Regions from separate parts of the Shewanella alkalitolerans genome, predicted to be linked through region 2. Evidence: predicted binding sites of a transcription regulator. Region 2 holds the regulator's gene; the other holds the start of a gene.
The links. The regulator ArgR, encoded in region 2, controls arginine synthesis, uptake and breakdown. The targets are predictions, from matches to a motif close to ANTGAATANNTATTCANT.
Positions count from the first base shown of each region.

Region 1: K0J45_RS08380 (citrate synthase) is a predicted target of ArgR. The motif match lies at 8,199-8,216, and genes of this name have one in related genera.

Region 1 covers NZ_CP080422.1:1,854,149-1,870,100, reverse strand. Annotated here, with positions in the region: gene sucC (ADP-forming succinate--CoA ligase subunit beta) at 1-494, opposite strand, end outside; gene odhB (2-oxoglutarate dehydrogenase complex dihydrolipoyllysine-residue succinyltransferase) at 598-1,788, opposite strand; gene sucA (2-oxoglutarate dehydrogenase E1 component) at 1,821-4,643, opposite strand; gene K0J45_RS08400 (succinate dehydrogenase iron-sulfur subunit) at 4,859-5,566, opposite strand; gene sdhA (succinate dehydrogenase flavoprotein subunit) at 5,577-7,343, opposite strand; gene sdhD (succinate dehydrogenase, hydrophobic membrane anchor protein) at 7,344-7,691, opposite strand; gene sdhC (succinate dehydrogenase cytochrome b556 subunit) at 7,685-8,080, opposite strand; gene K0J45_RS08380 (citrate synthase) at 8,493-9,779, shown strand; gene K0J45_RS08375 (efflux RND transporter periplasmic adaptor subunit) at 10,477-11,541, shown strand; gene K0J45_RS08370 (efflux RND transporter permease subunit) at 11,556-14,804, shown strand; gene K0J45_RS08365 (efflux RND transporter permease subunit) at 14,801-15,952, shown strand, end outside.
Region 2 covers NZ_CP080422.1:975,696-991,647, forward strand. Annotated here, with positions in the region: gene K0J45_RS04350 (ABCB family ABC transporter ATP-binding protein/permease) at 1-421, shown strand, start outside; gene K0J45_RS04355 (hypothetical protein) at 497-754, shown strand; gene K0J45_RS19735 (hypothetical protein) at 785-994, opposite strand; gene K0J45_RS04360 (phosphoglycerate mutase family protein) at 1,108-1,644, opposite strand; gene K0J45_RS04365 (DUF5610 domain-containing protein) at 1,797-2,378, shown strand; gene K0J45_RS04370 (ferredoxin--NADP reductase) at 2,508-3,248, shown strand; gene K0J45_RS04375 (glutathione S-transferase N-terminal domain-containing protein) at 3,259-3,858, shown strand; gene K0J45_RS04380 (hypothetical protein) at 3,932-4,402, opposite strand; gene K0J45_RS04385 (Fe(3+) ABC transporter substrate-binding protein) at 4,594-5,601, shown strand; gene K0J45_RS04390 (ABC transporter permease) at 5,759-7,390, shown strand; gene K0J45_RS04395 (ABC transporter ATP-binding protein) at 7,392-8,420, shown strand; gene K0J45_RS04400 (Dyp-type peroxidase) at 8,607-9,551, shown strand; gene K0J45_RS04405 (cupin domain-containing protein) at 9,708-10,166, opposite strand; gene argR (transcriptional regulator ArgR) at 10,362-10,832, opposite strand; gene mdh (malate dehydrogenase) at 11,140-12,075, shown strand; gene ispB (octaprenyl diphosphate synthase) at 12,196-13,167, opposite strand; gene rplU (50S ribosomal protein L21) at 13,443-13,754, shown strand; gene rpmA (50S ribosomal protein L27) at 13,770-14,024, shown strand; gene cgtA (Obg family GTPase CgtA) at 14,240-15,403, shown strand; gene K0J45_RS04440 (threonine/serine exporter family protein) at 15,439-15,952, shown strand, end outside.

The sequences.
Region 1 (15,952 bases), 880 kb from region 2:
AAGCCAAGATCGCGTGCCTGGTATGGCTGAGGACCTGTCAAAGGATCGATAATCGCCTTATGGATCAGCTCAGGTGTCTCTTCGGCAACTGTTTCAATCTCAACGCCACCTTCGGTAGACGCCATGAAGACAACGCGACGGGTCGCACGGTCAACAACGGCACCTAGGTACAGCTCGTTTGCGATATCAGTGCAGCTTTCGACTAGGATCTTAGCAACTGGCTGACCTTTTTCGTCAGTCTGATAAGTTACTAGGTTCTTACCTAACCAATGCTCAGCAAATGCTCTGATCTCTTCTTTATCGCCGGTAACTTTAACGCCACCTGCTTTACCACGGCCGCCTGCGTGTACTTGACACTTAACAACCCACATATCTCCGCCAATATGGCCAGCCGCTTCTACCGCCTCTTGAGGGGTATCACAAGCATAACCTTCTGACACTGGTAAACCATATTCGGCAAATAGGGCTTTTGCCTGATACTCATGCAAATTCATGATGATCTATCCGTATACTTCTAATCTAATCCAACCGGCTCAATAGAGCCGGTAGCGAGGGGTGATGCCTACCGTTGCCGACAGGCATCGAAACAACATCGTCTTACAGGTCTAATAGTAGACGAGTTGGGTCTTCCAGGAAGTCCTTAATGGCAACCAGGAAGCCAACAGACTCACGACCATCGATGATACGGTGGTCATAAGAGAGTGCTAGGTACATCATAGGTAGAATTTCTACCTGACCATTAACCGCCATTGGGCGATCTTTGATGGCATGCATGCCCAAGATAGCGCTTTGTGGCAGGTTAAGGATTGGGGTAGACATTAGCGAGCCAAATACACCGCCGTTAGTCACGGTGAAGTTACCACCAGTCATGTCGTCAACTGTCAGCTTACCGTCGCGGCCCTTGATAGCCAGGTCACGCACGTTACGCTCGATGTCGGCCAGGCTCATGGTGTCTGTGTCGCGCAGTACTGGTGTTACCAGGCCACGTGGCGTAGAAACCGCGATGCTCACATCGAAGTAGTTGTGGTAAACGATATCATCACCGTCGATAGAGGCGTTCACTTCTGGGAAACGCTTCAGTGCTTCGGTCACGGCTTTCACGTAGAAAGACATGAAACCAAGACGGATGCCGTGCTTCTTCTCGAACAGCTCTTGATACTGCTTACGAATGTCCATGATAGGTTTCATGTTCACTTCGTTGAAAGTCGTCAGCATAGCGGTTGAGTTCTTCGCTTCCAGCAGACGGTTAGCGATAGTCTTACGTAGACGCGTCATAGGTACGCGTTTCTGGCTACGCTCACCTAGCGGCGCAACAACGGCTGGCGCCGCTGCTTTAGCAGCAGGTGCTGACTTGATGAAGGCTTCCACATCTTCTTTAGTGATACGACCGCCAACGCCAGTGCCCTTGATCTTAGCGGCATCTAAGTTGTGCTCGGCAATCAGACGACGTACAGATGGGCTCAGGGCATCGTTAGACTCTTCGCTAGCCGCTTCCGCTTGCGGTGCTGCCGCTTCGGCTTGCTCTTTAGAGACTTCCTGACCGGCAACCGCACCAGCAACAAACTTAGCGATGACGGCTTCGGCCAACACTGTGTCGCCCTCTTCCGCCAGGAACTCAACGATTGAACCATCTTCTGGCGCAACCACTTCTAGAACCACCTTGTCGGTTTCGATATCGACCAGGTTTTGATCACGAGACACTTGCTCGCCAGCTTTAACATGCCATGTGGCGATGGTTGCATCAGCAACTGATTCTGGCAGTACGGGTACCTTAATTTCGATACTCATGGAAAGCTATCCTTTTTATAAATTGTCTATTACTACAGTTTTAATGCGCTATTGATTAAAGATTCTTGCTGCTGGGTGTGCAGGGCCGGATAACCACATGCTGGCGCGGCCGAGGCTTCACGACCCGCATAGGTTAATTGAGCACCGGCAGGAATGGCTGCCCAGAAGTGGTGCTGGCTGCAATACCAAGCGCCCTGGTTCTGAGGTTCTTCCTGACACCAAACGAAATCTTTAACGTGCTGATACTGGGCGAGGATCTGTGCCATATCTTCGTGTGGGAACGGGTACAGTTGTTCTACACGGATCAGAGCAACGTTGTCCAGGTTCTCTTTACGACGCTTCTCGAGCAGTTCGAAGTAAACCTTACCGCTACAGAAGACCACGCGATCGACCTTGCTGCTATCGAGCTCGTCAATCTCGGCTATCACATTCTGGAAGGTGCCTTCGGCCAACTCTTCCAGGCTAGACACCGCCAGCGGATGACGCAGCAGTGACTTAGGTGACATCACCACCAGAGGACGACGCATAGGACGCACAACCTGACGGCGTAGCATGTGGTAAACCTGTGCCGGTGTCGATGGGACACACACCTGCATATTGTGGTTAGCACACAGCTGCAGGAAACGCTCCAGACGTGCACTCGAGTGCTCTGGACCCTGACCTTCGTAGCCATGTGGCAACAGCATGGTCAAACCACACAGACGGCCCCACTTCTGCTCGCCAGAAGAGAGGAACTGATCGATCACCACCTGGGCACAGTTAGCGAAGTCACCGAACTGAGCTTCCCAAATCGTCAGACCGCCCGGCTCAGCCGTAGCATAACCATATTCGAACGCCAGTACTGAGGCTTCAGACAATACCGAGTCAGAGATATCGATAGGGCCTTGCATGTCAGACAGGTGACGCAGTGGCAGATAAGCTGTCGCATCATTTTGGTTGTGCAACACGGCGTGACGGTGGAAGAAGGTACCACGGCCAGAATCTTGACCTGTGATACGTACGCGCTTGTTGTCATCCAAAATCGAGGCGTAAGCGAGTGTTTCGGCAAAGCCCCAGTCCAGCAGCTTGTCACCGGCGGCCATGGCCACACGGTCTTTGTAGATCTTAGCAACACGCGACTGTAGCTTGTGGCTCTCTGGCACGTAGCTGATCTTATCAGCCAACGCCTTAACCCGGGCTAGCGGCAACTCGGCAGGATAAGCCTCGTCCCACTCGCGGTTAAGATAAGGTGTCCAGTCAACCGTATGCAGCGTCATTGGACGCCACTCTTTAACTACGCAATCGCCTTTATCCAGCGCGTCGCGGTAGTCGTTGATCATCGCGGTCACATCATCCGCGCCTAAGGTCTGCTCTTCGATCAGACGGTCGGCATAGATCTTACGTGGCGTTGGATGTTTCTTGATCTTGGCATACATCAACGGCTGAGTTGCACTCGGCTCGTCGGCCTCGTTGTGGCCGTGACGACGGTAACAGACCAGATCGATCACTACGTCACGCTTAAACTCGTTACGATAATCAACCGCTAGCTGAGCAACGAAGGCGACCGATTCTGGGTCGTCTGCGTTCACGTGGAAGATAGGCGCCTGTACCATCTTGGCGATGTCGGTACAGTACTCGGTCGAACGGGTGTCTTCAGTCAGGTTGGTAGTAAAACCTACCTGGTTATTGACCACGATACGGATACTGCCGCCCACCTTGAAGGCACGGGTCTGAGACATGTTAAAGGTCTCTTGGACAATACCTTGACCGGCAATCGCGCTGTCGCCGTGAATAGTGATAGGCATTACCTGAAGACCCGTCTTACAACCGCGGCGGTCCAGACGTGCTCTTACCGAGCCCATGACCACAGGGTTAACGATCTCAAGGTGTGATGGGTTAAACGCCAGTGCCAGGTGAACGTTGCCGCCCGGTGTTTCGAAATCTGATGAGAAACCTTGGTGATACTTAACGTCACCCGAGCCATTGAGCTCATCGCTGTGCTTACCGGCGAACTCATCGAATAGCTCAGATGGCTTCTTACCTAAGATGTTAACCAGCAGGTTTAGACGACCACGGTGAGCCATGCCCACGACGATCTCTTTAGTACCCGCTTCACCGCCACGGTAGATGATTTCACGCATCATAGGGACGAGCGCGTCACCACCTTCCAGTGAGAAACGTTTTGCGCCGGGGAACTTGGCGCCGAGATACTTCTCCATACCTTCGGCGGCGTTCAGGCCCTCGAGGATACGTGTCTTGGTGTTTTTATCGTAATTCGCTCTACCTAATGACGGCTCCAAGCGTTGTTGGATCCAACGCTTCTCATCGGTATCTGTGATGTGCATGTATTCCGCGCCGATAGCAGCACAATAGGTTGCTTTCAGTGCTTTAACCAGATCACCCAGCTTCATGGTGTCGCCACCGTGAGCAAATGAACCAGTGTTGAATTCACGCTCCATATCTTCGCCGGTTAAGCCGTGGAAGGCCGGGTCCAATTCAGAGACGGTATCGCGCTTCCATAGCCCGAGGGGATCCAGATTCGCATTCTGGTGGCCGCGGAAACGGTAGGCGTTGATCAACTGAAGAACTTTAACCTGTTTGGCATCGACTTCGGGATCTGTCACACGAGCAGCGCTCTTGTGACGACCGTCTAGCGCCAAACTACGGAAATATTCACGTACTTTAGAGTGGGCAGCTTCGGGCACATCTGCTGTTGCACCGTTGGCATATGGGAGGTTATCAAACACCGCTCGCCAGTCGTCTGATACTGACTGAGGGTCCTCTTGATAGGCTTCATACATCTCTTCTACATAGGTCGAATTAGCCCCGTTTAAATGAGACGATTCGAGCCAGGCTTTCATGATGCCTTGGTGCATTTCTATTCCTTTCAAACTTTATACACGTGTTTTTAGCCAAAGTATTGAAAATGCAATCCAGTCAAATGTACTGCAATTGCAAAATATCTGCCGCCCCTAGAGTCCAGATTTCACGGCATGTGTAGTTCCATTACATAAAAGAGCCACTTCTCACATAGAAGAAGTGACTCTCAAAAGAGCTATATAATTATTAAAATCAGCTCAGTGTGTTGCATTTAGACAGCTCGCTTAAGCAGCATAGACTTGATGTGTCCAATTGCTTTAGTCGGGTTGAGTCCTTTAGGACAAACGTCAACACAGTTCATGATGCCATGGCAACGGAATACGCTGTAAGCATCGTCGAGCTCAGACAGACGCTCTTCGGTGGCAGTGTCGCGGCTATCGATAAGGAAACGATAGGCGTGCAACAGGCCGCTTGGACCGATGAACTTGTCTGGGTTCCACCAGAATGATGGACAAGCCGTTGAACAACACGCACACATGATACACTCATACAGACCGTCCAGGTGCGCACGCTCTTCTGGCGATTGCAGATGTTCACGGGCCGGTGTCTTGTCGTCGTTGATCAGGTAAGGCTTGATCTTCTCGTACTGCTTGTAGAACTGAGTCAGGTCAACAATCAGGTCACGAACCACAGGCATACCCGGCAGTGGACGTATCTCCAACTTCTTACCCTTGAAGGTAGAAATTGGTGTGATACAGGCCAGACCGTTCTTGCCGTTCATGTTTACGCCATCACTACCACAAACACCTTCACGGCATGAGCGACGGAACGCCAGCGTTGGGTCTTGTACCTTCAGCTGCATCAGGACATCCAGCACCATCATATCGGTACCGTCAGCCACTTCTAGCGTGTAATCCTTCATGTAAGGCTTAGTGTCTACTTCAGGATTATAGCGATAAATACCAATCTTCAAATTCATCTTATCTTCCTTAGTAGGTACGCTTGATCGGCGGGAAGGCTTCACGAAGCTTAGGCTCCATGTTTACCGCACGCTTGGTCATCTGTTCGGTCTGAGGATCGAACAAGCTATGACACAACCAGTTCTCATCATCACGCTCGAGGAAGTCTTCACGTGAATGCGCACCACGACTCTCTTGACGGAAGTTCGCCGCATAAGCAGTCGCAATCGCTGTCGCCATCAGGTTATCAAGCTCTAGACACTCGATACGCTGAGTGTTGAACTCTCTTGAATTGTCAGACAGCTTAGCATTAGCCAGACGCTCACGAATCGCCTTAAGCTCTTCAAGACCTTCTGCCATCGCCTCACCGGTACGGAATACCGAGAAGTTAAGCTGCATACAAAGCTGAAGATCTTTACGGATCTGCGCAGGATCTTCACCGTCTTTGTTGCTTTCCCAACGATTTAGACGCTCAAGAGACTTAGCAATCTCATCGGCGCTCGCTTCTTTAGGATCGGCAGTCTCATCCAGCGCCTTACCCAGGTGCTGACCCGCTGCGCGTCCAAAGACCACGAGGTCGAGTAGTGAGTTACCGCCCAGGCGGTTCGCACCGTGTACCGATACACAGGCAATCTCACCCACGGCAAACAGACCAACGACATCGCTTTCGCTACCATCTTCATTCTTACGGATCACCTGACCGCTCACCTTAGCAGGCAGACCACCCATCATGTAGTGACAGGTTGGCAGTACAGGGATTGGGCCATCGGCCGGATCGATATGCGCGAAGGTACGAGACAGTTCACATACGCCTGGTAGGCGTGCTTCAAGCGTCTCTTTACCTAAGTGATCGAGTTTCAGTAGGCAGTGAGGACCTAGTGGACCATCAAGGCCACGGCCTTCACGGATCTCAGTCATCATAGAACGTGCTACCACGTCACGAGATGCCAGGTCTTTCGCGTTTGGTGCGTAACGCTCCATGAAGCGCTCGCCGTCTTTGTTCAGCAGGTATCCGCCTTCACCACGACAACCTTCGGTGACCAGTACACCCGCGCCGGCGATACCGGTTGGGTGGAACTGCCACATCTCCATGTCTTGCATCTGCACGCCAGCGCGCATTGCCATGCCGACACCGTCACCGGTGTTGATGTGAGCGTTAGTAGTAGAGGCGTAGATACGACCCGCACCACCGGTAGCTAGAATGGTGGCCTTAGACTTGAAGTACACGATCTCGCCGGTTTCGATTTCGATTGCAGTACAACCTACGATGGCACCGTCTTCGTTCTTAACCAGGTCAAGTGCATACCACTCAGAGAAGACTTCAGTCTTATGCTTAACGTTCTGCTGGTATAAACAGTGCAGCAGGGCGTGACCGGTACGGTCGGCCGCCGCAGCGGTACGTGCCGCCTGCTCACCACCGAAGTTCTTCGATTGGCCGCCGAAAGGACGCTGATAGATCTTACCGTTATCGAAACGAGAGAATGGCAGACCCATGTGCTCGAGTTCGATAATGGCTTCTGGACCGGTTTGACACATAAATTCGATAGCGTCTTGGTCACCGATAAAATCGGAACCCTTAACGGTATCGTACATGTGCTGTTCCCAATGGTCTTCATGAGCATTACCTAGGGCAACGGTAATACCACCCTGGGCAGAAACGGTATGAGAACGCGTTGGGAATACTTTAGATAACAGCGCGCAGCTCTTACCTTCTTTAGAAATCTGTAGTGCAGCTCGCATACCCGCGCCACCGGCGCCAATTACGACTGCATCAAACTCACGTACTGGAATACTCACTTAAACACCCCACACAATAACAATGCCAGCAGCCAGGTAAGAAAGCGCTGCTACGACGAAGACGAATTGGAGTACGCCACGGACGGCTACCGGCTTAACATAGTCGGTGAGCACCTGCCAGATACCGATCCAGGCGTGAACCAGGATGGCGACCAGGGCAAGAAGCGTAAACACTTTCATCGGCAAAGCACTGAACAAACCGTGCCATACGTCATAAGTGAGAGGCGCACTAGCGGCGATGAATCCTACTAAAAAAATGGTGTAACAAGTAAGGATCACGGCACTAGCACGAAGAAGAATAAAATCATGAACGCCACTGCGTCCAAGACTCGCTGCATTTGTTACCATACCCAAATCCCCGCAATGATTGACCATGCCGCTGCAATAACGAAGGCGGCTTTCGCTGAAGCGTTACCCGATTCCAACTCTTCCCAACGACCGGTATCCATGATCAGGTGGCGTACGCCAACAATCAGGTGATAACCAAGCGCGGTCAGAATTCCCCAGACAACAAACTTAACGATAAAGGTATCAAATAGAGATTGAATGCCTGCGAAACTCTCAGCAGATGCGAGTGACTCACTCAACAACCAGATAAGAATGCCGACGGCAAACAGCATGATGACACCGGAGACACGGTGTAGGATTGACGCAATCGCTGTTGCAGGAAAGCGAATGGTCTGCAGATCTAGATGGACAGGTCTTTGCTTTTTCACGTTCTGCTCACTCTGCTCCATTGAGCATTATTTTTGTTATTGAACCTCTTTCGAACGAAATTTGACCAGCAAGCAAACTTACCACCTCCTCTCGCCTCAAAAGGAAAGTTGAAACAAACAGTTAACTAATTCAAAAATCACTAAATAAGTATGTAAATAATGGTCTACGAATTGGTTTGTTTGTAGCTCTTTCGAGCCGAAGCAAGTATACGCCCCACAAATGTCAAATACAAACATCACATTATGCAAATTTTGTTTTTTTGGTAAAAAAATCTGCCAAGTTGCTGTATTGACGGGCACTTACGTCAAATTAAGACCATGGTCTAACGAATTTAAACACTTATTTAAATTGAAATGTGATCTAGATTCACTGTAAAGTATTGGCGTTTGACAAAGCCGCACTCACATAAGAATGAAGTAAGGAGAACGGGGTATGGCTGATAATATAGCCAAATTGGAACTACCAGGGAACGATTCGATTGACCTGCCTATTAAGAAAGGAACGGCGGGATTTGATGTTATCGACATCAGCAAACTCGGTAGCAAAGGTCATTTTACATTTGACCCAGGATTCCTAGCGACAGCATCCTGCGAATCAGCTATCACATACATTGATGGCGCCCAAGGTATACTTTTACACCGTGGTTACGCGATCGACGAACTTGCCGTCGACTCAGACTATTTAGATCTTTGTTATCTACTGCTTTACGGTGAGTTACCTAACAAGGCTCAATACGACAAATTCGTTTACACGGTTAAGACCCACACTATGGTTAACGAGCAACTGGCTTCGTTCTTCCGTGGTTTCCGCCGTGACGCACACCCGATGGCCATGCTATGTGGCGTAACTGGTGCACTGTCTGCATTCTACCAAGACTCTCTCGATGTCAACGACGAACACCACCGCGAAATCGCGGCGTTCCGTTTAGTCTCTAAGATGCCGACTATCGCCGCTATGTGTTACAAGTATTCAATTGGTCAACCATTTGTTTACCCACGTAACGACCTCAGCTATGCGGGCAACTTCCTAAGCATGATGTTTGCCGTTCCTTGTGAAGAGTACAAGGTTAACCCAATCATCGAACGCGCTATGGACCGTATCTTTATCCTGCACGCAGACCATGAGCAAAACGCCTCTACCTCTACCGTGCGTCTAGCCGGTTCATCGGGGGCTAACCCATTTGCGTGTATCGCGGCGGGTATCGCCTCACTTTGGGGTCCTGCACACGGCGGCGCAAACGAAGCCTGTCTGAACATGCTAGAAGAGATTGGCACTGTCGATCGCATTCCTGAGTTCATCGCTCGTGCGAAAGACAAAGAAGATCCATTCCGTCTGATGGGCTTCGGTCACCGTGTTTACAAGAACTTCGACCCTCGCGCCAAGGTTATGCGCGAAACCTGTCACGAAGTCCTTGCCGAGCTTAAGGTCAATGACCCGCTGCTCGACGTGGCGATGGAACTTGAGCGTATCGCGTTGGAAGATGAGTACTTCGTATCGAAGAAACTCTATCCAAACGTCGATTTCTACTCAGGCATCATCATGAAGGCTATCGGCATTCCAACAAGCATGTTCACCGTACTGTTCGCCCTGGCGCGTACCGTGGGTTGGATTGCACACTGGAAAGAGATGTTGGATCAGCCTGGTCACAAGATCAGCCGTCCACGCCAGCTCTACACAGGCTCACCAGAACGCGACTTCGTCAAACTGGACAAGCGTTAATCGCAGCCTGATCTTAAAAAGCACCCCATGGGGTGCTTTTTTATGCCTATCTTCTAATAGCTTTGCTTTAATCGCTCTTCTTTAATAGCTCTAATTTTAATCGCTCTTTCATTAATAGCTCTCTTTTGGTCGCTATCTTTTAATGCCTCAGTTTTAGGCAAGGCGTTATGCCTGAGCTTTTATATGAGCCTTTTACATGCGTCTTTTACATGCACCTTTTACATGAGTAGCTATAAACGAGCTTTTATATCTGGATGTTGGTATCTGAGCCTTCACCGCAATGGGTAAACACTTTAAAACAATTGACTCCCTTTACCTGCCACTTCGCTCCTCTATTTAGCCCTTCCCTTTCTGCCCATCCCGCTCAGTCCTGCTCTCTCAGTCCTTTTTCTCTTAGCCCTTCACATCTGAACCCTTTCCCATTAAGTAATCAACCTGGCATCTAGCCAGCTTAAGCTCCCACATGCAGTAGAGATACATTTTGTATCAAATCCAATTTGCACTGACCTTGGCAATGGGTCTTAACTGTTAATTAGTCAAAAGCATCACATGTTAAACATTTTCGCTACAAACCAGTTAACAAACTCACCACGCACTAACTGATTTTAGCGTAAGCAACTGATAAATAGTCGTTTAACATTTTGGCACACCTTGTGCTTACTAAGGCTAATTGGATAAATAACATAGGTATCTTCACATGGAATCTTTTTCAAAGTTTAAGTTGGCACTTCCCCTACTATTTGTTGCCGTACTCAGTGCATGTGGTAATGAGGAAACAAAGAAAGAAGAAGAAAAGTACGCCGTTCCCGTTGAAACCACGACAGTCATACAAGGTGATGTCTCCTCTTTTTATAGCACTACCGCAACCCTGGAAGCTCCTCAGGAAGCTGACGTTGTTAGCCGCATCGCCGGTCTTATCGAATCCATAAAGGTTGAAGAAGGGGATCGCGTCTCCAAGGGACAGCTGCTGGCAGTAATCGATGCTAAGCGCCAGCGCTACGATCTGGCCCGCTCACAGGCCGAAGTGGAGATCATCGAGCAAGAGCTCAACCGTTTGAAGAAGATGAGCAATAAAGAGTTCATCAGCGCCGATTCCATGGCCAAACTCGAATACAACCTACAGGCCGCCATCGCCAAGCGAGACTTAGCCGCCCTGCAGGTACAAGAAAGCATGGTTCGCTCCCCTATCGATGGCGTAGTTGCCAAGCGTTATGTGAAGGCCGGTAACATGGCCAAAGAGTTTGAACAGCTTTTCTATGTGGTTAATCAAGATGAACTGTACGGCATAGTCCATCTGCCCGAGGCTCAGCTACAGAGCCTGCGTCTAGGTCAGGAGGCTGAGCTTTACGCCAACAAGCACACCAAAGAAACTATTCACGCCAAGGTGCTGCGTATCAGCCCCATCGTCGATCCCCAAAGTGGTACCTTTAAGGTCACACTTTCGGTGCCTAACCAGAATGCCCAGCTAAAGGCGGGGATGTTTACCCGAGTTGAGCTGAGATACGACACCCACAGCAATGTGATAACCGTTCCCTATAACGCCGTGGTCAATCAGGACAATCAATACGCCCTGTATGTCGTCCAAGGAGATAATGCCCTGCGCCGCGAAGTTGCGCTAGGCTATCGCGAGGCCGATACCGTAGAGGTGGTCTCAGGCCTAGAACCCGGCGAACAAATAGTGATCCGCGGACAACAAAACCTGAAAGATCAATCCTTAGTTGAAGTGATCAGCCAACTAGACGTTGCTCGCGCACAACAATAACGGGAACTTAGCTTATGTCGATAATTAATACTTCCGTTAAACGGCCGGTATCCGTGTGGATGTTTATGCTGGCGGTGATCCTCTTTGGCATGGTGGGTTTCTCTCGCCTGGCGGTGAAACTCCTGCCGGATCTCAGCTACCCTACCATCACCATACGTACCCAATATGAAGGCGCCGCGCCGGTTGAGGTGGAGCAGCTTGTCTCTAAGCCCATCGAAGAAGCCGCCGGTATCGTTAAGGGGCTGCGTAAGATAAGCTCCATCTCCCGCTCTGGCATGTCAGATGTAGTGCTCGAATTTGAATGGGGCACAGACATGGACATGGCAAGCCTGGAGGTGAGAGAAAAGCTAGACACCATAGAGCTGCCCCTGGATGTGAAGAAGCCGCTGTTGCTGCGCTTTAACCCTAACTTAGATCCTATCGTGCGTCTCGCTCTTTCCCTGCCCGACGCCGATGCTCAGTCGCTTAAGCAGATGCGCACCTTTGCCGAGGAGGAGCTTAAGCGTCAGCTGGAATCCCTCAGTGGTGTCGCGGCCGTCAGGCTCTCCGGTGGTCTTGAGCAAGAGGTGCATATTCAGCTGAACCAGGAGAAGCTGACTCAGCTTAACCTGAACGCCGACAAGATCCGCGAGCGTATCGCCGCCGAAAATATCAACCTCTCTGCCGGTAAGGTGGTACAGGGCGAGAAAGAGTATCTAGTGCGTACCCTCAATCAGTTCAACTCCCTGGATGAGCTGGGTCAGATCATCGTTTATCGCGACAACCAGACGCTGGTGCGTCTGTTCGAGGTGGCCGACATCATCGACAGCCATAAGGAACGTAACGACATCACCCGCATCGGCTCTGCCGAGTCTATCGAGCTGGCCATCTACAAGGAAGGCGATGCCAACACTGTTGCCGTGGCCCGTAAAGTCACCGCTAAACTTAACGATCTCAAGAAGCTGAACGAGAAGGCAGAGCTTAAGGTTATCTACGATCAATCAGAGTTTATCGAGAGCGCAGTCAGCGAGGTCACCTCGGCAGCGCTTATTGGTAGCTTGCTCTCCATGCTGGTGATCTACCTGTTCCTCAGGGACATAGTGCCTACCCTGATCATCTCCATCTCGATTCCGTTTTCGGTGATTGCCACCTTCAACATGATGTATTTTGCCGACATCAGCCTCAACATCATGTCACTGGGCGGTATCGCCCTGGCGGTGGGCCTCCTGGTGGATAACGCCATCGTGGTGCTAGAAAACATCGACCGCTGTCGCAAGCTGGGAATGAATAAACTCGACGCCGCCGTGACGGGCACCAAAGAGGTGGCCGGCGCTATCTTCGCCTCTACCATGACCACCCTGGCGGTATTCGTGCCGCTGGTGTTTGTCGATGGCGTCGCCGGTGCCCTGTTTTCGGATCAGGCGCTGACCGTCACCTTCGCCCTGTTGGCCTCACTGCTGGTCGCGCTGACCACCATCCCTATGCTGGCCTCGCGCGAAGGTTTCAAGGCCCTGCCGCACCTGGTGCAGAAACGTGAGAAGCCTGTGCTCGACACTAAACTGGCCAAGGTGAAGCATTACGGTGCCACCGTCTGCTCCTTCCCCTTCGTCCTACTGTTTAGCTATCTGCCGTCACTGCTACTGACCCTGGCCTTGATGCTGAGCCGTGCGTTTTCATGGCTTGCGGGCCTTATCATGCGCCCCATCAGCCTGGCATTTAACTGGTTCTATCACCTGCTCGAAGGTGTCTATCACAAGCTGCTGCGTCAGGCGCTTAAGTTTACCTGGGTGACACTGGCTATCTCCCTTACCCTCACCTTAGGCACCATGAGCCTTATACCAAGACTCGGCATGGAGCTGATCCCGCCGATGAATCAGGGCGAGTTCTATGTAGAAGTCCTGCTGCCGCCGGGCACAGAAGTCAGTGAGACAGACAGAGTGTTACAAAAGCTGGCCTTGTCTATCAAAGACAGGGAAGATGTAAAACATGCCTACAGCCAAGCCGGTAGCGGCGGTCTGATGACCTCAGATACCTCGCGCGGCGGCGAAAACTGGGGCCGTCTGCAGGTGGTGCTGGCCGATCATCAGGCCTTTAACGCAGTCACCCATGTGCTGCGCACCACAGCCATGCGTATCCCTGAACTAGAGGCGAAGATCCAACACCCAGAGCTGTTTAGCTTCAAGACCCCGCTTGAGATAGAAGTGATAGGCTATGACTTAACTCAGCTCAAGCAGACCGCCGATAACCTCATCAGCGCGCTGTCTGATTCAAATCGCTTTGCAGACCTCAACACCAGCCTACGTGACGGTCAGCCAGAGCTGAGCATCCGTTTCGATCACGCCCGCCTTGCCGCCCTTGGCATGGATGCGCCAACCGTGGCGAATCGTATCGCCCAGCGCATCGGCGGCACAGTCGCCAGCCAATATACAGTGCGTGACAGAAAGATCGACATCTTGGTGCGCAGCGAACTCGAGGAACGCGATCAGATAAGCGACATCGATTCGATGATCATCAACCCCAACAGCAATCAGCCTATTCCACTGAGCGCCGTTGCCGATGTCTCCTTGAATCTGGGCCCTTCTGCCATCAACCGTATCAGCCAGCAGCGCGTTGCCATCGTCTCGGCAAACCTCGCCTATGGTGATCTCAACGATGCCGTGATCGAGGCGAGAAGCATCATAGATCAGCAAAATCTGCCTAGCTCGATTCAGGTGCGCTTCGGCGGCCAGAACGAAGAGATGGAACACTCCTTCCAGTCGCTTCAGATCGCCCTGGTATTGGCCGTCTTCCTGGTATATCTGGTGATGGCCAGCCAGTTCGAGTCGCTGGTACACCCACTGCTTATTCTGATCGCCGTGCCCATGGCAGTGGGTGGTAGCATCTTCGGTCTGTTCATCACCCAGACTCACCTGAGCGTGGTGGTGTTCATCGGCCTCATCATGCTGGCAGGTATCGTAGTGAACAACGCCATCGTCCTGGTGGATCGTATCAACCAGTTGCGTGAGCAGGGTATGGCTAAACTGACGGCCATCGAAGAAGCCGCCAAGTCTCGTCTGCGCCCCATCGTCATGACCACAATGACCACAGCACTGGGTCTGGCGCCTATGGCACTGGGTTTAGGCGATGGCAGCGAGGTACGTGCGCCCATGGCGATCACTGTTATATTCGGCCTTTCGCTAGCCACTCTGCTGACGCTTGTGGTGATCCCAGCGCTCTACGCCCTGTTCGATCGCAAGGCGTTTGACGCACCAGCCGAAGTTGTCCAAGAGGGAGAATCAGTATGAATATCACTCGATTAGCCCTAACGAGACCCGTTACCACCAGCATGTTCTTCGTGGCCATACTCCTCTTTGGTCTGGCCTCGAGTCGCCTGCTGCCGCTGGAGATGTTTCCTGGCATAGAGATGCCCCAGGTAATGATTGAAGTCCCCTACAAGGGTTCAACCCCTGCCGAGGTGGAGCGTGAGATCACCAATGTATTGGAAGAGTCTCTCGCCACCATGGGTGGGATTGAGGAGCTGAGATCGCGCTCATCGCAAAATGGCGCCGAAATTGAACTCAGGATGAAGTGGGGCGAAAACGTCTCCACCAAGAGCCTGGAAGCCAGGGAAAAAGTGGATGCGGTGCGCCACCTCCTACCTAAAGATGTGGAGCGGGTCTTCATCCGCCAGTTCTCCACCGCCGACATGCCTGTGCTGACCATACGTATCTCGAGCGAGCGTGAGCTGTCAGGCGCTTTCGATCTGCTGGACAAGCAGCTGAAGAAGCCGCTGGAGCGTGTCGAAGGGGTGTCTCAGGTGAGCCTCTATGGTGTCGAGCAGAAGCAGATCGAGATCCGAATCGATGCTGACAAGCTCAGCGCCACCGGCATCAACAGCACCATGTTGCAACAACGACTGGGGCAAGAGAACTTTATCGTCAGCGCTGGGACTCTCAGGGCGAACACCCGTGTGTATCAGGTGTCGCCAAAGGGTGAGTTTCGCGATCTCGACGATATCGCCGCCCTGGTATTGATCCCAGGCGTCACCTTGGGCGATGTGGCCAGCATTCGCTACGCCCTACCCGAACGCCTCGATGGTCGTCATCTGGATCAGAAATATGCGGTCGGTCTGGATGTGTTCAAAGAATCCGGCGCTAACCTGGTGGACGTGTCTGAGCGTGTACTCAAGGTGATTGAGGCGGCTAAACAGGACCAGCAGTTCAACGGTATCAAGCTGTTTATCATGGAAGATCAGGCCTACGGGGTGAAATCCTCCCTGTCTGATCTACTTGCCGCCGGCCTGATAGGCGCCCTGCTCTCGTTCGCCGTGCTCTATCTCTTCCTGCGCAACCTGAAGATGACACTGGTGGTGGTCTCCTCTGTGCCCATCTCTCTGTGTATGACGCTGGCAGGCATGTATTTCTTGGGCTATAGCCTGAATATCCTCTCAATG
Region 2 (15,952 bases):
GGGGGCGAGTGATGAGCAGGTGAAGGCGGCGATAGAGCTGGCGCATCTGTCAAACTTCGTCTCGCAACTCAGCGAAGGCTGGCACACTAAGGTGGGTGAGCGCGGGTTAAAACTCTCCGGCGGCGAGAAGCAGAGGGTAGCGATCGCCAGGGCGATCCTCAAGGGCTCGCCCCTGTTGGTGTTCGATGAGGCGACCTCTTCTCTGGATAGCCATTCAGAGCAGGCGATCCTCAATGCGCTCAAGGAGATGGCCAAGGGGCATACGAGTCTGGTCATCGCCCACAGGCTGTCGACGGTCGTGGATGCCGACCAGATCTTGGTGCTGAGTCAGGGCAAGATAGTCGAGCGTGGCGATCATCAGAGCCTGTTGGCGGCCGATGGCCTGTATAAGAAATTGTGGACCGTACAAAATCAGCATTAATTGTGTGGGATTAAGTATTCGTTCAGGTTTGATTTGCATAATATTTGTTAATAACAAACCTACGGAGGCGGTCCCATGAAAAACATCCCTATACATGCAAGTATCGAAGGCCAGGCGCGGATCGTAGATACCGATTGGCTAGCCATCATGGCGACCTTAAGAGAGCGAGGATTGGGACAGGAGGAGTTGGTGGTCGTCTATGCCCAGCTGAGCTCCTACCTGAGGGTCACGACACGGGGCTTGACCCTTGCCATGATCCCGCCCTCGACCGTAATCGAAGGCCTTACGCGTGAAGTAAAGCATTACGCGAATGACTATGCGGGGATGATGTAGGGTTTGCCGCCAGACTGGCTGGCAGAAGGACTAGGCAGTTTTTGAGGTGTTGATCGGCTTCCAACCGTCACAGAGGAGGCTGAGCTTGGTATTTTGCGGCTCATAGGGGGTCAGTCTAATGATCTCTCCACCCTTGAAGCAGATTGTCTCGCCTTCGATAACCGTTAATCGGTTGCAGTTTTGACAGCTAACCGACAAAGGTTTACTTTTATTTCCCGCTCCAAAAAACGAATTACTCACCAGTGATTCTCCGTGGCTGCGCTTAATGTCAGCGCGTGCTGCTATTCCATATATCGCTAATGTAATCAAGTTTAGATCATAAAGCTAGCGCTATCTAGACTAATGTCTAATCCTTATTGGGTATTGCCTGAAGTTGCACCATATTGGGTTTTTATCAGGCTACTTGCGCCATCTTGGGGCAGGGAAAGGATAAACAAATTGTCATATTCATCCTCTCTCAATTGAGGTATTTCGGGTCCTCGAAGTGCCTTGATGATTAGTGGCACAGTATTGGAGTGGCCGGCAATGATCACATTGCCCTGCTGCGCCATCACCTTGTCGGCAATGGTTGCAATATGTTTGTCCAAATCCTTGCCTGCGTCGATGACAACTAAAGGAATTCCTCTGGCGATAATAAGCGGCGTTAAGGTTTCCTGGGTGCGCTTAAATTGTGTGGATATGGCTAGGCTGAGTGGGGTATCGCCCAAGCTTTCAACCAATGCCTGTGCTCGCAACTTGCCCGCGTCATTCAAGCTAGGGTCGCGTCCCTGGTCGGCTTTTTCGGCATGACGCACCAGAATTACCGTCTTGCTGGCGATCGCTGGATTGGCCTGCGCCATCGGCAGGTATGCTACCAGGGCGAGAAGTCCAAAGCTGATGAGTCGTAACATGGGAACCCTTATTTAATTAACGAATTGGTTAGCATATCGCACTTTGGGTGAATTGCCGATGACAGATTAATTGGGCATTTGCGCTAAAGTTGCTTGCAAAATGGACGATAATAATAGCTGAGGGTTAATTTAATTTGGTGAGCGAGGCGATTATGGAGATTCAAAATCACGGCGGAGCCGTATCTGCGGCGGCGCACAACAAGACAGATTCGACGACTAACCATGGTCAGCAAGTCTCCGAAGTGGCCAAGAACAAGACGGCCTTGGCGGCCAGTAAGCACTTGATGAATAAAATGATCCTGGAAGCGCAGCAAGAGGTGAACTTGAGCACGGGCAATGAGCCCATGCAGCTGCTGTATAAGGCGGCTATAGAGGCGATTAATGAAGAGCTGGCACCGACCATGGGCGAGCACGCCATCGAGAGGGCGGCGGCTCAAGGGGTGGATAACTCTCCTGAGGCGACGGCCGAGCGTATCGTCAGCTTTGCGACTCAATTCTTCGCCATTCATCAAGGGCAAAACAGCAGCATGTCCTTCGGTGAGCAACTTAGCTCCTTCATGGACATTATCGGCGGTGCCATTGACCAAGGTTTCGATGAGGCCAAAGATATCCTCTCCGGACTCAAGGTGCTTGAAGGCGATATTGTGGCTGGGGTCGACAAGACCTATGGCTTAGTACAGGAAGGGCTGCAGGCATTCAGAGACAGTTTCAATCAAGAAACAGAGCAAGAATAAGGCCTTCTGACTTCCATTTGATTTCGGTAAACCCCTTAAGATAAGGGGTTTTTTGTTGTCTTGACTCGGATAGAAAATCTATGAATCATGGGAGTATCAGTATCGATTGATGCCAGCAGAGGTGGGGATATGTGGGGAGAGGCAAAGGTTGTAGAGCGGATTGACTGGAGCGATCAGTTATTTACCCTGAAGCTGTCGGCCGATATCGGCGATTTCATTGCCGGACAATTCATTAAGTTGTCGCTGCATATCGACGATAAACGTGTCGCCAGGGCCTATTCACTGGTCAATGCGCCCGATGCGCCGCTGCTGGAGGTGCTGGCGGTCAGTGTCGACGATGGCCTGCTGTCGCCTAAGTTGCAGGCCTTAGCCCCGGGAGACAATGTCGATATCTCCACCAAGGCGGCGGGTTTCATGACGCTGGATGAGATCCCAGCCCAGGGCAAGCATATGTGGTTTTTTGCCACAGGAACCGCCGTGGGCCCCTTTATCTCTATGATGAGAACCACCGAACCCTGGCAGCGTTTTGAGCGGGTGATCTTAGTCTACGGCGTGCGCTATCAAGAGGATCTCGCCTATTATGAAGAGCTTAAGGCGTTCGAGGCCAAATACCCCGGAAAGTTTACCTTAGTCACCTCAGTGACTCGGGAGCCGGTGGAAGGCGCGCTCAGTTGCCGCATCACCCAAGGTATCGAGTGCGGTGTGATCGAGCAGCAGGTCGGCCTCAAGCTGAGCGCGCAAGATTCACAGGTGATGATCTGTGGCCATCCAGAGATGATCAAAGAGCTCAATACCCTGTTGCTGTCCCGCGGGCTGGCTAAGAACCTTCGCCGGGCGCCAGGGCAGGTCACCGTCGAGAAATATTGGTAGAGGAAGTGAGATGCAATTACTCTTTTCGCCGGCGTCACCCTACGCCAGAACCGTGCGGGTCGTTATCGCGCAGTTTGCCATCAGGGGCATCGAGCCGGTCGCCGTCAATCCACTTGAGAATACCGAGCTATTGCTGGATGCCAATCCGCTGGCCAAGATCCCTTGTCTGCTGTTAAACGATGGTGGCACCTTGTATGACAGCGAGGTGATCCTGCGCTACCTAGATCATGAGTATTGTGGTGGCGAGCTGTTTGGACTGCCCGGTGATTCCTGGTATGGCGAGACCCAGTATTCCCTGATTAAGGGCTTGCTCGATAGCGCGGTGGCCTTAAGGCAGGAGCAGATGCGTGACGATGAGGGTTTGCGTAGCCCATTTTGGACGGCCCGGTTTGAACAGGCCTTACTTAGGGGCTTGGCGCAGATAGAGTTGATGGCCATTTCTGGCCACAGCAAGGTGTCCTTGCAGCAGATCTGTCTCGCCTGTTTGTTAGAGTATGTAGATTTTCGTCATCCGGATCTGGATTGGCGTAAGGTCGCCCCGGCGACGGCTAGATGGCTACAGACCTTCTCCAAGAGCGCAGCAATGTTAACCACGCGTCCCCACGCCTAGGCTGTATCACTACAGAGTTTGCACTCAAGGATTTGGGTGTAGTAAGAAGCTGTTGGCGCTTTTCAGTTAGCTGTTAGTGGCGTGTATCGGTATGGCGCCGTCCCTTAGCCGGTTGACTGCGCCGGTTAGGCTCGCCAAACACACCATAGAGTTCACGGGTCACACCGAAGTCGACCCGCCTATCGTCAGTTTGTTCTCTCCTGTCTTCATGATGTCGATATCGACAGCTACATTCGCCCTCACTGCAGCTGGGAAGTGGTAGTGTTGGTGCGTCTTTGGAGAGGAATCGTTTGCCTCTTAATTTCTTCGCGCTGCCACACAGGCCCTCTTCGTTGACGATCTCGACACAGTGATAGGGATGGCTGGTATTAAGGCTGTGCGTCGGCGCATGGGGAACTGCTTCGCTGATCATCCTGGTGCTCAGGTTGGCCTGTGGCACGGCGGCTCTGCGGGCCCGCCTGACTCGTACCCGAGTAAATCTATGTTTAAACAGGAATAAAATAAGAATGACGGCGAGTATCAGCGCGAGAATTTCCAGAAACATGTGAGATCCTTTTTGTGGCCGAGTCCTTTGAGTCTAGTCAGCGAGGCTTTTTTGGTCAAAATGAGCGGCCTTTTGGTCAAAATGAGTGGCGTCGCAAATTTTGACGGATCTCACTTGCCGTTTCCTGTCAGATTGATTACTCTTGTCGCAATTGATAATTATTATCATTAACTTTATCGCGGAGTATCTGCATGAGATTCATGAAACGTTTGGCTGTTCTGGGTTTTGCTTGTGTCACTTCAATGGCCAATGCGGCCGACAGCATCACGGTTTATTCCTACCGACAGGCTTTCCTTATCGATCCTATTTTGGCTGACTTTACCAAGGAGACAGGCATCAAGGTCAATCTGGTATTTGCCAAACAGGGCATTGCCGAGCGAATCGCCCGCGAGGGACGCCTATCTCCTGCGGATCTCGTGCTTACCTCAGATTTCTCCCGTTTGATGGAGCTGGCGAATAAAGGGTTGGTGGCCTCGGTCGACAGCGAGACCTTAGCGCAGAACATTCCTGCGAATCTTCGCTCGCCCAATGGCGATTGGTTTGCCCTGACGAAACGCGTGAGAAATATCTACTCTTCTAAGGAGCGTCTCGGGCCCTTGGAGCTCGATTATGAAGATCTGGCGGATCCTAAATTTAAGGGCAAGATCTGTACCCGTAGCGGTAAGCATCCCTACAACATCTCTCTGGTGGCGTCGATGATCGCCCATCATGGTGAGGCAGATACCAAGACCTGGCTGGAAGGCGTTAAGGCAAACCTGGCCCGCAAGCCACAGGGTAATGACAGGGCGCAGGTGAAGGCGGTTAAAGAGGGGCTGTGTGATATCGCCATAGGTAACAGCTACTACCTGGGTAAGATGTTGCAAGATCCTAAGCAGGTACCTTGGGCCGAGGCGGTCAATATCAACTTCCCGAATCAGAAAAATCGCGGTGCTCACATCAACGTCTCAGGTATGGCCCTGGCTAAGCATGCCCCAGCGCGCGAGAACGCCATCAAGTTGATGGAATACCTCTCGGGTCAACAGGCGCAGCAGACCTATGCCGAACTCAACATGGAATACCCAGTCAAGGTGGATGTGAAGCCGTCCAAGCTGGTAGCCTCCTGGGGTGACTATAAGGCCGATGAGCTGCCCATCCACAAGCTGGCCGAGTATCACGGCGCGGCGGTGAAGTTGCTCGATCAGGTTAAGTTCGATCTCTAGTGCTAGGCGGTCGTTGCTTAAAAGATAGCCTTCCTTCGGGAAGGCTATCTCGTTTTTATGCCGCATGGGTCATTATTCAATTAATAATCGTTTGCGTTTAAGCTTAGATTTAAGTTGGTCACAGATAATGGCCTGACTCGCTTTATTGAGATTTTCTATGATTTTAGGCTTTCCCAAATCCTGGTCGACCCTAAGTTATCTGACCGCCATCTGCTTCGCCCTGCCCCTGGGGGCGATCTGCATACAGGCAATGGTGCCAGATGAGGCGGTATTCGGTCACCTGATGCAAACCGTCTTGCCTACCTATATTTTCAACACCTTGGCCTTGATGTTGTTTGTCAGCCTGGGCGCCTTGCTGATCGCCGTGCCTGCGGCCTGGTGCGTGGCCCGCTGTGATTTTCCCGGACGCAATTGGTTTCAGTGGGCGCTGTTGCTGCCACTAGCCATGCCCGCCTATGTGGTCGCCTATGTCTATACGGATCTGCTGGATTATGCCGGGCCTGTTCAGGCTTGGCTGCGGCAAGTCAATGGCTGGCTGTCGCCCACGGATTATTACTTTCCCGATGTGCGTACCCTGGGCGGTGCGTCTGTGATGCTGGCACTGGTGCTGTTTCCCTATATCTATCTGCTGGCGCGCACCGCCTTCATGGAGCAGTCGCCAAGCCTGCTGCACGCTTCTAGAGTGATGGGCGCGGGGCCCTGGCGCAGTTTCTGGCGTCTGAATTTGCCTATGGCACGGCCCGCCTTGGCGGTGGGAGCGGCGCTGGTGGCGATGGAGACGGCCGCCGATTTCGCTACCGTCAGCTACTTTGCCGTGCCAACCTTGACGACGGCGGTCTACGATACCTGGCTGGGATACGGCAGTCTGGCGGCGGCAGCTAAACTCTCAGCCATCATACTGCTGGTGGTCTTCTGTCTGATTGGCGCCGAGCGCTTTGCCCGGCGCAAACAGCAGCTGTTTCAGAAACAGACGCCGATAACCTCCCATGAACGATATGCGCTATCGGGGTTTAAGGCCTGGCTCGCCGCGGGCTATTGCGCTGTGCTGTTGCTGTTGGCCTTCGGTCTGCCGGTTTGGGTCTTGCTGGGGTATGCCTGGGATTACTTTGATGTCAGTTGGAATCAGGCCTTCTGGGAATACAGTCTCAACAGCCTGACCATTGCCCTGGTGGTTAGCCTAGTCACTGTGGTGTTCGCCTTGCTCTTGATGTTTGTCCGGCGCTGCAGTCCAAGAAAAATCGATATCCTGCCTTCACGCCTGGCCTCGACGGGTTATGCCCTGCCGGGGACAGTGCTGGCGATAGGCGTTTTGGTGCCTCTGAGCCTTCTTGATTTCGCGGTCAACGATCTCTATGCCTATTTCGACCAGAGTGGGCCTGGGCTTATCTTCAGTGGCACCCTGTTTGTGTTAATTTTTGCCTTTGCGATCCGCTTTGCCGCCATCGCCATCGGCAGCATAGAAAACAGCTATAAACAGATCAGTCCCTCGCTGGATATGGCATCGGTCACCATGGGGATGAAGCCTAGCGCCATTCTATCGCGGATCCATCTGCCACTGCTGCGCAGCGGCATCTTCGCCGCCATCTTGCTGGTCTTTATCGAGTGTATGAAGGAGCTGCCGGCGGCTTTGCTGCTCAGGCCCGTGGGATTCGAGAATCTCGCCACCTATGTCTACCAATTTGTCTCAGACGAACAGCTCGAGCAGGGCGCCCTGGGGGCCATAGTGATCGTCTTGGTGGGGTTAGTCCCGCTTATCTATCTCAATCGCTCCTTGGAGCAAGGTAACTAGTATGTCGACACTTACCATAGAACAGGTTCACAGCGATTATCAGGGGCAGACGATTCTGCGCGGCTTAGATCTTGTGCTGCATCAGGGAGAAATTGCCGCCCTGCTCGGCCCAAGTGGCTGTGGCAAGACCACGCTCCTCAAGGCGATTGCCGGGCTGCAGCCTATCTCCCAAGGGCGTATCAGCATCAATGGCCGACTGCTCTCTGGACCCGAGACGTTTGTGCCTAGCGAGCGGCGAGAGGTCGGGATGATTTTCCAAGACTACGCTCTGTTTCCTCACCTGACTGTGGCCGAGAATATCTTGTTCGGGGTGAAAGGCTTGGATAAGTCTGCCAGACAGGCGAGGCTAGGTGAGATGCTGGCGCTGGTGAAGCTAGAGGGCTTAGGGGGCCGTTATCCTCACGAACTCTCGGGGGGTCAGCAGCAGCGGGTGTCGATTGCTCGCGCGCTTGCTTATGAGCCAGAACTCTTGCTGCTCGATGAGCCCTTTTCCAATATCGACGCTAAGGTGCGTGGTGAGATGATGGTGGAGATCCGCGAGATCTTAAAGCAGCGCGGAGTAAGTGCCGTGTTTGTAACCCACAGCAAGGATGAGGCCTTCGTGTTTGCCGATAAGCTGGCGCTCTTCAAGGATGGGGGCATAGCCCAATATGGCAGTGCAGAGAGCCTCTACGCCGAGCCAACGGATAAGTATGTGGCGGAATTCCTCGGTCAGGTGAACTATCTTAGCTGTGAGGTGAAAGATAGGGCCCGATTACAGACCCTGCTGGGTGAGGTACAAAGCAGCAGTGATTTGGCCAAAGCGGCCGGATATCGCGGCGAGCTCCTGCTGCGTCCGGAGCAGCTGCAGATGGCAGAAGATGAGCAAGGTGAGGGCACTATAATAGCGCGGCGCTTCCTCGGTAATCTGTGCCACTACAGCATCTTGATTGGCGAGGAGATATTGGCGGTGCGCTCGCCCCTGCACCATTTTAGCCCTGGGCAGAAGGTTGGCCTGTCGGTGACGCCTCATCCGGCGGTGCTCTTCTAAGCTGGCCTATGTAACACTTTTGTGAAGGGCATTTGCGTCTGGCTATGGTTGCCAACTTAAAAAAAAGTTAATCTAGCCGGTAAATGACGTTTCGCTTTAACGGTTTGTGGGTTGTGTAATACTAATTATCGCTAAAGTTTCGGATAATAACGCCGAAATTGAGACTGACGAAAGGTAGGTTTATTTATGGATAGTCTGGTTATGCCACGTGAACAGCTGGGTGTGTGTGCCGAAGGAAATTTACATAGCGTGTATCTGATGTTCAACGCCAACGACGGCGTCGAGTCTCAGCTGCGTCCCTGCGTCGCCAATGTCGCTCAGTATATCTATGAATTGGCCGACCAGTATGCCGACAGCGCCTTCAACGGTTTCGTGGCCATAGGTGCCAACTACTGGGATAGCCTGTATCCAGGACGTCGTCCTTCACAGCTCAAGCCTTTCCCGGCCATGCATGCCGACAACCGCGATGCACCGGCCCATGAGTATGATCTCTTCGTGCATCTGCGCTGCGATCGTTACGACATCTTGCACCTAGTAGCCAACGAGGTGTGTCAGATGTTTGAAGATTTGGTTGAGTTGGTGGATGAGGAGAGGGGATTCCAGTTTATGGATACCCGGGATCTAACCGGATTTGTCGACGGCACAGAGAACCCTAAGGGGCGTCATCGTCAGGATGTGGCCTTGGTGGGCGACGAAGACGAGTATTTCCGTGGTGGCAGCTATATTCATGTGCAGAAGTTTGCCCATAACCTCAGTAAGTGGAACCGTCTGCCGCAGAAGAAGCAGGAAGATATCATAGGCCGTACCAAGATAGACAATATCGAGTATGCCTCTGAGGACAAGCCGCTTACCAGCCACATCAAGCGGGTCAATCTGAAGGATGCCGACGGTAAGTCGATGGAGATCCTGCGCCAGAGTATGCCTTACGGGTCGATGAAGGAGCAGGGGCTGATGTTTATCTCCGTCTGTCGCAACTCGGTACATTTTGAGAAGATGCTGAGCAGCATGGTCCATGGCGACGGCGAGGGGAACCATGATCACCTGATGCACTTTACCCAGGCACTGACCGGCTCGGCATTCTTTGCCCCATCGCTTGATTTCATGGAGCGAGAGGCAGAATTCGAGGATTAGAGTTCGAGGATTAAGGCATAGCGGTTCTCTTGAACAGTCGCTTAATATGAGTCTCTCAATCTGAATTCCTCAAAGTGACCAGCGTCTAGTAGCTAGACTCTAACCCAATAAAAACACACCCTAAGGTGTGTTTTTTTGTGCCCGCTTAACGGTGACTTAACGGTCGGGGTCCCAGTAGTTGGTAGGGCGCTTGGCATAGATCTCGTCGATGGAGCGCACCTGCACCTTATTATGCTCCGGGTACACCACCACATCGTGGGGATCGCGATTGCCCAGCACCAGAAACAGGAAGTCGGCGTCGGATTCGTTTTTCAGGGTATGGGCGATGCCTGAGTTGGCGGTAAAACAGATATAGTCGCCCTGCTTAAAGGGGTGAGGCTCGCCGTCGATATACAGGGTGGCTTCGCCCTGCAGCGCGTAGAGGTGTTCCTCTTCCTTGGTGTGATAGTGGGCGACGGAGGAGAGCTTGCCGGGTTCCAGTCGCTCCATGGTGACACCGATCTGCTGACAACCGGCGGCGTCGCCGATATGTTTCTGATGACTGGCGTATCGATCTGAGTGTTGCCAAGATTCCCAGCAAAGGTTGTCGATATTGATTATCTTATTGTTATTCATCTCGGGTCCTTAACCATCGGGTGACAGAGGGGATGGTTTGGACTCAGTGTATCCTATCAGATATACAGTATTCAATTTGAGCGTGATTAAACCTAGGTAAAACCAAGTCAAAACTTAGATAAAAAAACACCCTTTGCCCAAACAGGCTAAAGGATGTCTCTCGGGGGATGGCCTAGGCTATCTTTGCGAAGCGGACTAATCGGCGTAGTTAAACAGCGACTTGACCGTCTCGAGCGTCTTGTCCACTTCCTGAATGTTGGAAGGGCAGATGAAGATGGTATCGTCACCGGCGATGGTGCCCAGTATGCCCTCAGGCTTACCTATAGAGTCCAGCAGTCTGGCGATCAGCTGGGCTGCGCCTGGGCTGGTTCTGACCACTATCATAGATTGATTATGGTCGACATCCAGCACTAAGTTTTTCAGTGGGCTGCCGGCCGTCGGGACCCCAAGCTCGGCGGGCAGGCAGTAGACCATCTCCTGCTTGGCGTTGCGGGTGCGCACGGCGCCAAACTTGCTCAGCATGCGTGAGACTTTGGATTGGTTAATGTTGTTGAAGCCCTCGGACTGCAGGGCGTTTACTATCTCGCTCTGGGAGCCAAAACGCTCCTCCTTCAAGATAGCCTTAAAGGTTTTTACAAGTTCGTCTTGATTTTTATTGGCTTGCATATCGAATTATTCTTATATTCAAAAAACTGGGTTATTTTGAATATTTTTGCGCCATTAGTCAAGCGTTATTCGGATTGTGTGAATAAAAATTCAGGTTTGCGGGGTGGTTGGAGCGCTAAGGGGTCGCAGGCAAGGCCGGGCAGTATATCCTAAATGGGCTGTAAATGGCAGTTGGCTGGGAGAAATTGAAATTATCTGGCCACACGACTAAGGGATAATTGAATTTTTACCGTGATTCCAGTAATGTTGCGCCATCGGTAAATCTAGATCTATATCACATAATATCCAAGAATTAACGGAGATAACTATGAAAGTTGCTGTACTTGGTGCCGCCGGTGGTATTGGCCAGGCTCTTGCCCTACTACTCAAAACTCAACTGCCTGCCGGTTCAAAACTATCCCTTTATGATATCGCGCCAGTCACTCCTGGTGTTGCCGTTGACCTAAGCCACATCCCGACTGCTGTAGAGGTGAAGGGTTTTGCGGGTGAAGATCCAACGCCAGCGCTGGAAGGTGCCGACGTGGTACTGATCTCTGCCGGTGTTGCACGTAAGCCTGGCATGGATCGTTCAGATCTATTCAACATCAACGCGGGTATCGTGAGAAACCTGGTTGAGAAGTGTGCCGCAACTTGTCCTAAGGCGCTGATCGGTATCATCACTAACCCAGTTAACACTACTGTCGCTATCGCTGCAGAAGTACTGAAGGCTGCCGGTGTATACGACAAGAACCGTCTGTTCGGTGTAACTACCCTTGACGTTATCCGCTCTGAAACTTTCGTTGCCGAAGCGAAAGGTCTGAACGTTGCCGACGTTAAAGTGAATGTTATCGGTGGACACAGCGGTGTGACTATTCTGCCACTACTGTCTCAAATCGAAGGCGTAAGCTTCTCTGATGAAGAAGTGGCTGCACTGACGACTCGTATCCAGAACGCGGGTACCGAAGTGGTTGAAGCTAAGGCGGGTGGCGGTAGCGCGACTCTGTCTATGGGTCAGGCGGCATGTCGTTTCGGTCTGTCACTGGTTCGCGGCCTACAGGGCGAAGTAAACGTTGTTGAGTGTGCCTATGTCGATGGTGGCAGCGAGCATGCTGACTTCTTCGCGCAACCTGTACTACTGGGTAAGAACGGTATCGAGCAGGTACTTGCCTATGGTGAGGTTAGCGAGTTCGAAGCCAACGCACGTGATGCTATGCTAGACACGCTTAAAGCCGATATCGCATTGGGTGTCGACTTCGTAAAATAAGGCTAAGCCTTTAGTTCGTCCTTAAATAAAAATGGAGCCAATTGGCTCCATTTTTTTATGGGTAACTTTTACCTTGATATCGAGTGGCGAAAGACTGATTAGGAACTAATTGTCTGCTAATTAGTGATCGCGCGCCACGGCGATTCTCGCCAGCGATATCAGGGCTTGCTTATAGTCGCTATCGGGAATTAGATCTAATGCGCGTATCGCCTTCTCTGCTTCTTCCTGAGCGCGTTTCTCTGTGTAGTCCAGGGCGCCACACTGCTCAAGGGCATTTAGTATGGTATCGATATGCTCAGTGCCGTCGCCTTTCTCGATCGCATCGCGAATCAATTGACGCTCCAGCTCGTTGCCGTTGGCGATGGCGTAGATAAGGGGCAGGGTAGGCTTACCCTCGGCTAAGTCGTCGCCTATATTCTTACCTAGAGCCTCGGTGTCGGCCGTATAGTCTAATAGATCGTCGGTGAGCTGGAAGGCGGTGCCCAGATACTTACCATAGTCGGCCAGTGCGGTCTGCACTTCTATGCTGCTATCGGCCAGCACACCTGCCAGACGGGTCGCGGCTTCAAATAGTTTCGCCGTCTTGCAGTAGATCACCCGCATGTAGCTCTCTTCGCTGGTGTCTGGGTCGTTACAGTTCATTAGCTGCAATACTTCGCCTTCCGCCAGCACGTTGGTGGCATCGGCGAGTACTTCAAGCACCTCCATGCTCTTCAGCTCTGTCATCATTTGGAAAGAGCGGGTATAGAGGAAGTCACCCACCAATACGCTGGCGCTGTTACCGAACAGGGCGTTGGCGGTTTCCCGGCCGCGTCTAAGCATAGACTCATCGACCACGTCGTCGTGTAGCAGAGACGCGGTATGGATAAACTCAACGATTGCCGCCAATTTAAGATGTGCTTCACCTTCATAGGCGATGGCGCGGGCGGCCAAGATAGAGAGCAGCGGACGCATGCGCTTGCCGCCGCCATTGATGATGTAGAATCCGAGTTGATTAATAAGGGCGACATCCGATTCCAACTGCTTATAGATAAGTTGGTCGACGGCTTTCATATCAGCGTCTGCCAGCTGACGAATGGCATTCAAATCCATATAATGGCTCTACTTTTAGGGTTGCGAGGTAATTCAGACAGCCCAAATTAAGGCGAAAATGTTATAATTATTAGATTCTACCTAAAAATGCCTCGCCTGACAGTAGCAGAAGAGTATTGTGCGAGTAATTCCGATCTTTTTTTGATCAAAGTGAATTAGGACTTGTCAGCCAGGCGAACTTAGCGTAAACTCCGCGACCATTGTCATTAAAGCTTTTATAGCACCCAGCCAAACAAAAAGGGTCTGCGTGCTAGAAATATCGGAGTAAAATAGCTATGTACGCTGTTTTTCAAAGTGGTGGTAAGCAACACCGTGTTGCTGAAGGCCATACTGTACGTCTAGAAAAATTAGAAGTTGCTACAGGCGAAACTATCGAATTCGACCAAGTTCTTTTGGTTGCAGATGGTGAAACTGTACACGTTGGTGCACCTTTAGTTGAAGGTGGTAAGGTTGTAGCTGAAGTGATCAGCCATGGCCGTGGCGAGAAGGTAACTATCGTTAAGTTCCGTCGTCGTAAGCACCACGATAAGAAGATGGGCCACCGTCAGTGGTTCACCGAAGTTAAAATTACAGCTATCAACGCTTAATAAGGGGTCTAACTAATGGCACATAAAAAAGCTGGCGGTTCTACTCGTAACGGCCGCGATTCAGAAAGCAAACGTCTTGGTGTTAAGCGTTTCGGTGGTGAATCAGTTCTAGCTGGTAACATCATCGTTCGTCAACGTGGTACTAAGTTCCACGCAGGTGTTAACGTAGGTATCGGTCGTGACCATACTCTATTTGCACTAACTGACGGTAAAGTTAAGTTCGAAGTTAAAGGTCCTAAGAACCGCAAGTTCATTAGCATCGAAGCTTAATACTTAGCTACCCAAGCTAGTTTCTAAAGCCCTGCCTCTGGTGGGGCTTTATTGTTTATGAAGAATCATTACTGGTGAAAGAGCCTGTATATCGCTCCAGCACCAGTCCAATATTGTCTCTGCCGCTTTGTGCTGGGGCAGTTGCATCATTGTTTTTTGGCGGTAAGTTTCGATAGGCAGTATAATCGGTCTATTGTTTGGCGCCTGGAGTTGGTATGAAGTTTGTCGATGAAGCCGTGATCAGAGTCGAAGCTGGTGATGGCGGTAGTGGTTGCGTTAGTTTTCGACGCGAAAAATATGTGCCCGATGGCGGCCCAGATGGCGGTGACGGTGGTGACGGCGGCAGTGTTTATCTGCAGGCCGATGAAAACCTCAACACCCTGATCGATTACCGTTTCGAGCGTTTCCATTTTGCCGAGCGTGGCGAGAATGGTCGTGGTCGCGACTGTACCGGTCATGGCGGTAAAGATCTTATCCTTAAGGTGCCAGTCGGGACCCGCGCCGTCGATGAAGAGACCCAGGAAGCCCTTGGTGATCTCAAGACCCATGGTCAGAAGCTGTTGGTGGCTAAAGGTGGCTTCCATGGCCTGGGTAACACTCGCTTTAAGAGCAGTACCAACCGCGCGCCGCGTCAGAAGACCCTGGGTACCCCAGGTGAGGTGCGTAGCCTGAGACTCGAGCTAATGCTGTTGGCGGATGTGGGTCTGCTGGGTATGCCTAATGCCGGTAAGTCGACCTTTATTCGCTCTGTGTCTCGTGCCAAGCCCAAGGTTGCCGATTATCCATTTACCACTCTGGTGCCTAACCTAGGGGTTGTGACACCAAGACATGGTCAGAGCTTTGTGATCGCCGATATTCCTGGTCTGATCGAAGGCGCCGCCGAAGGGGCCGGATTGGGTATTCGCTTCCTTAAGCACCTGGAGCGTTGTCGCGTACTGCTGCATATCCTGGATATCGAGCCTATCGATGGCAGCGATCCTGTCGACAGTGCCCGTGCCATCGTAGGTGAGCTAGAGAAGCATTCGCCGCTACTGGCCAGCAAGCCTCGTTGGTTGGTGTTCAACAAGACTGACCTGCTACTCGAAGAGGAGCTGCAAGAGCGCGTCGATCGCATCGTCAAAGAGTTGGATTGGCAGGGCGATGTCTACTGTATTTCGGCCTACAACCGCGAAGGCACGCAGGAACTGGCGCTCAAGCTGATGGACTTTATCGATACTCTGCCACCAGAGGTCGAGGAAGATCCCGATGCAGAGGTCGAGTTCAAGTGGGACAACTATCATCAGAAGACCCAGGAAGTGGTCAATGAGGACTATGATGATGACTTCGACGACGACTTCGATGATGATGACTATGATGTCGAAATCATCTATCAAAGGTAAGTTTATTAAGTTACCCCTTTCATTCTGAGAGAATTGTGTACGCCGATACTCAAAATGATATTACCCGGCAGGTTGTCCGGGTTGCTCAACTCTTACTGGCCTATGGTGCTGAGTCCGACCTCGTCGAAGAGATCAGCCAGCGCCTGGGTCAGGCATTAGGTCTCGCCAGTGTCGAGATCTCCATCTCCTCTAACTCTCTGGTGCTGACCAGCCTGGTGCATGGTCGCTGTATCACTACTACCCGACGTATTCGCGAGCATGGCATCAATATGACCATCATCTGCGAGCTGCAGCGCATCTGTCTGTTGACGGAGAAGGGGATCTACGGCCTCAATGAGGTGCGTAAACGTGTCTCGCGGATCCAGCCAAAGAGCTATCCTAGGCGCTATCTGGTACCCATGATCGGCCTCTCCTGTGGCAGTTTCTGCCATCTGTTTGGTGGCGATACCATGGCAGTGTTGATCACCATACTGGCCGCATCAGTGGGCATGTCGGTGCGTCTGGCCATCGCCAAGCATCATTTCAACCTGCTGGTGAACTTTGCGGTGA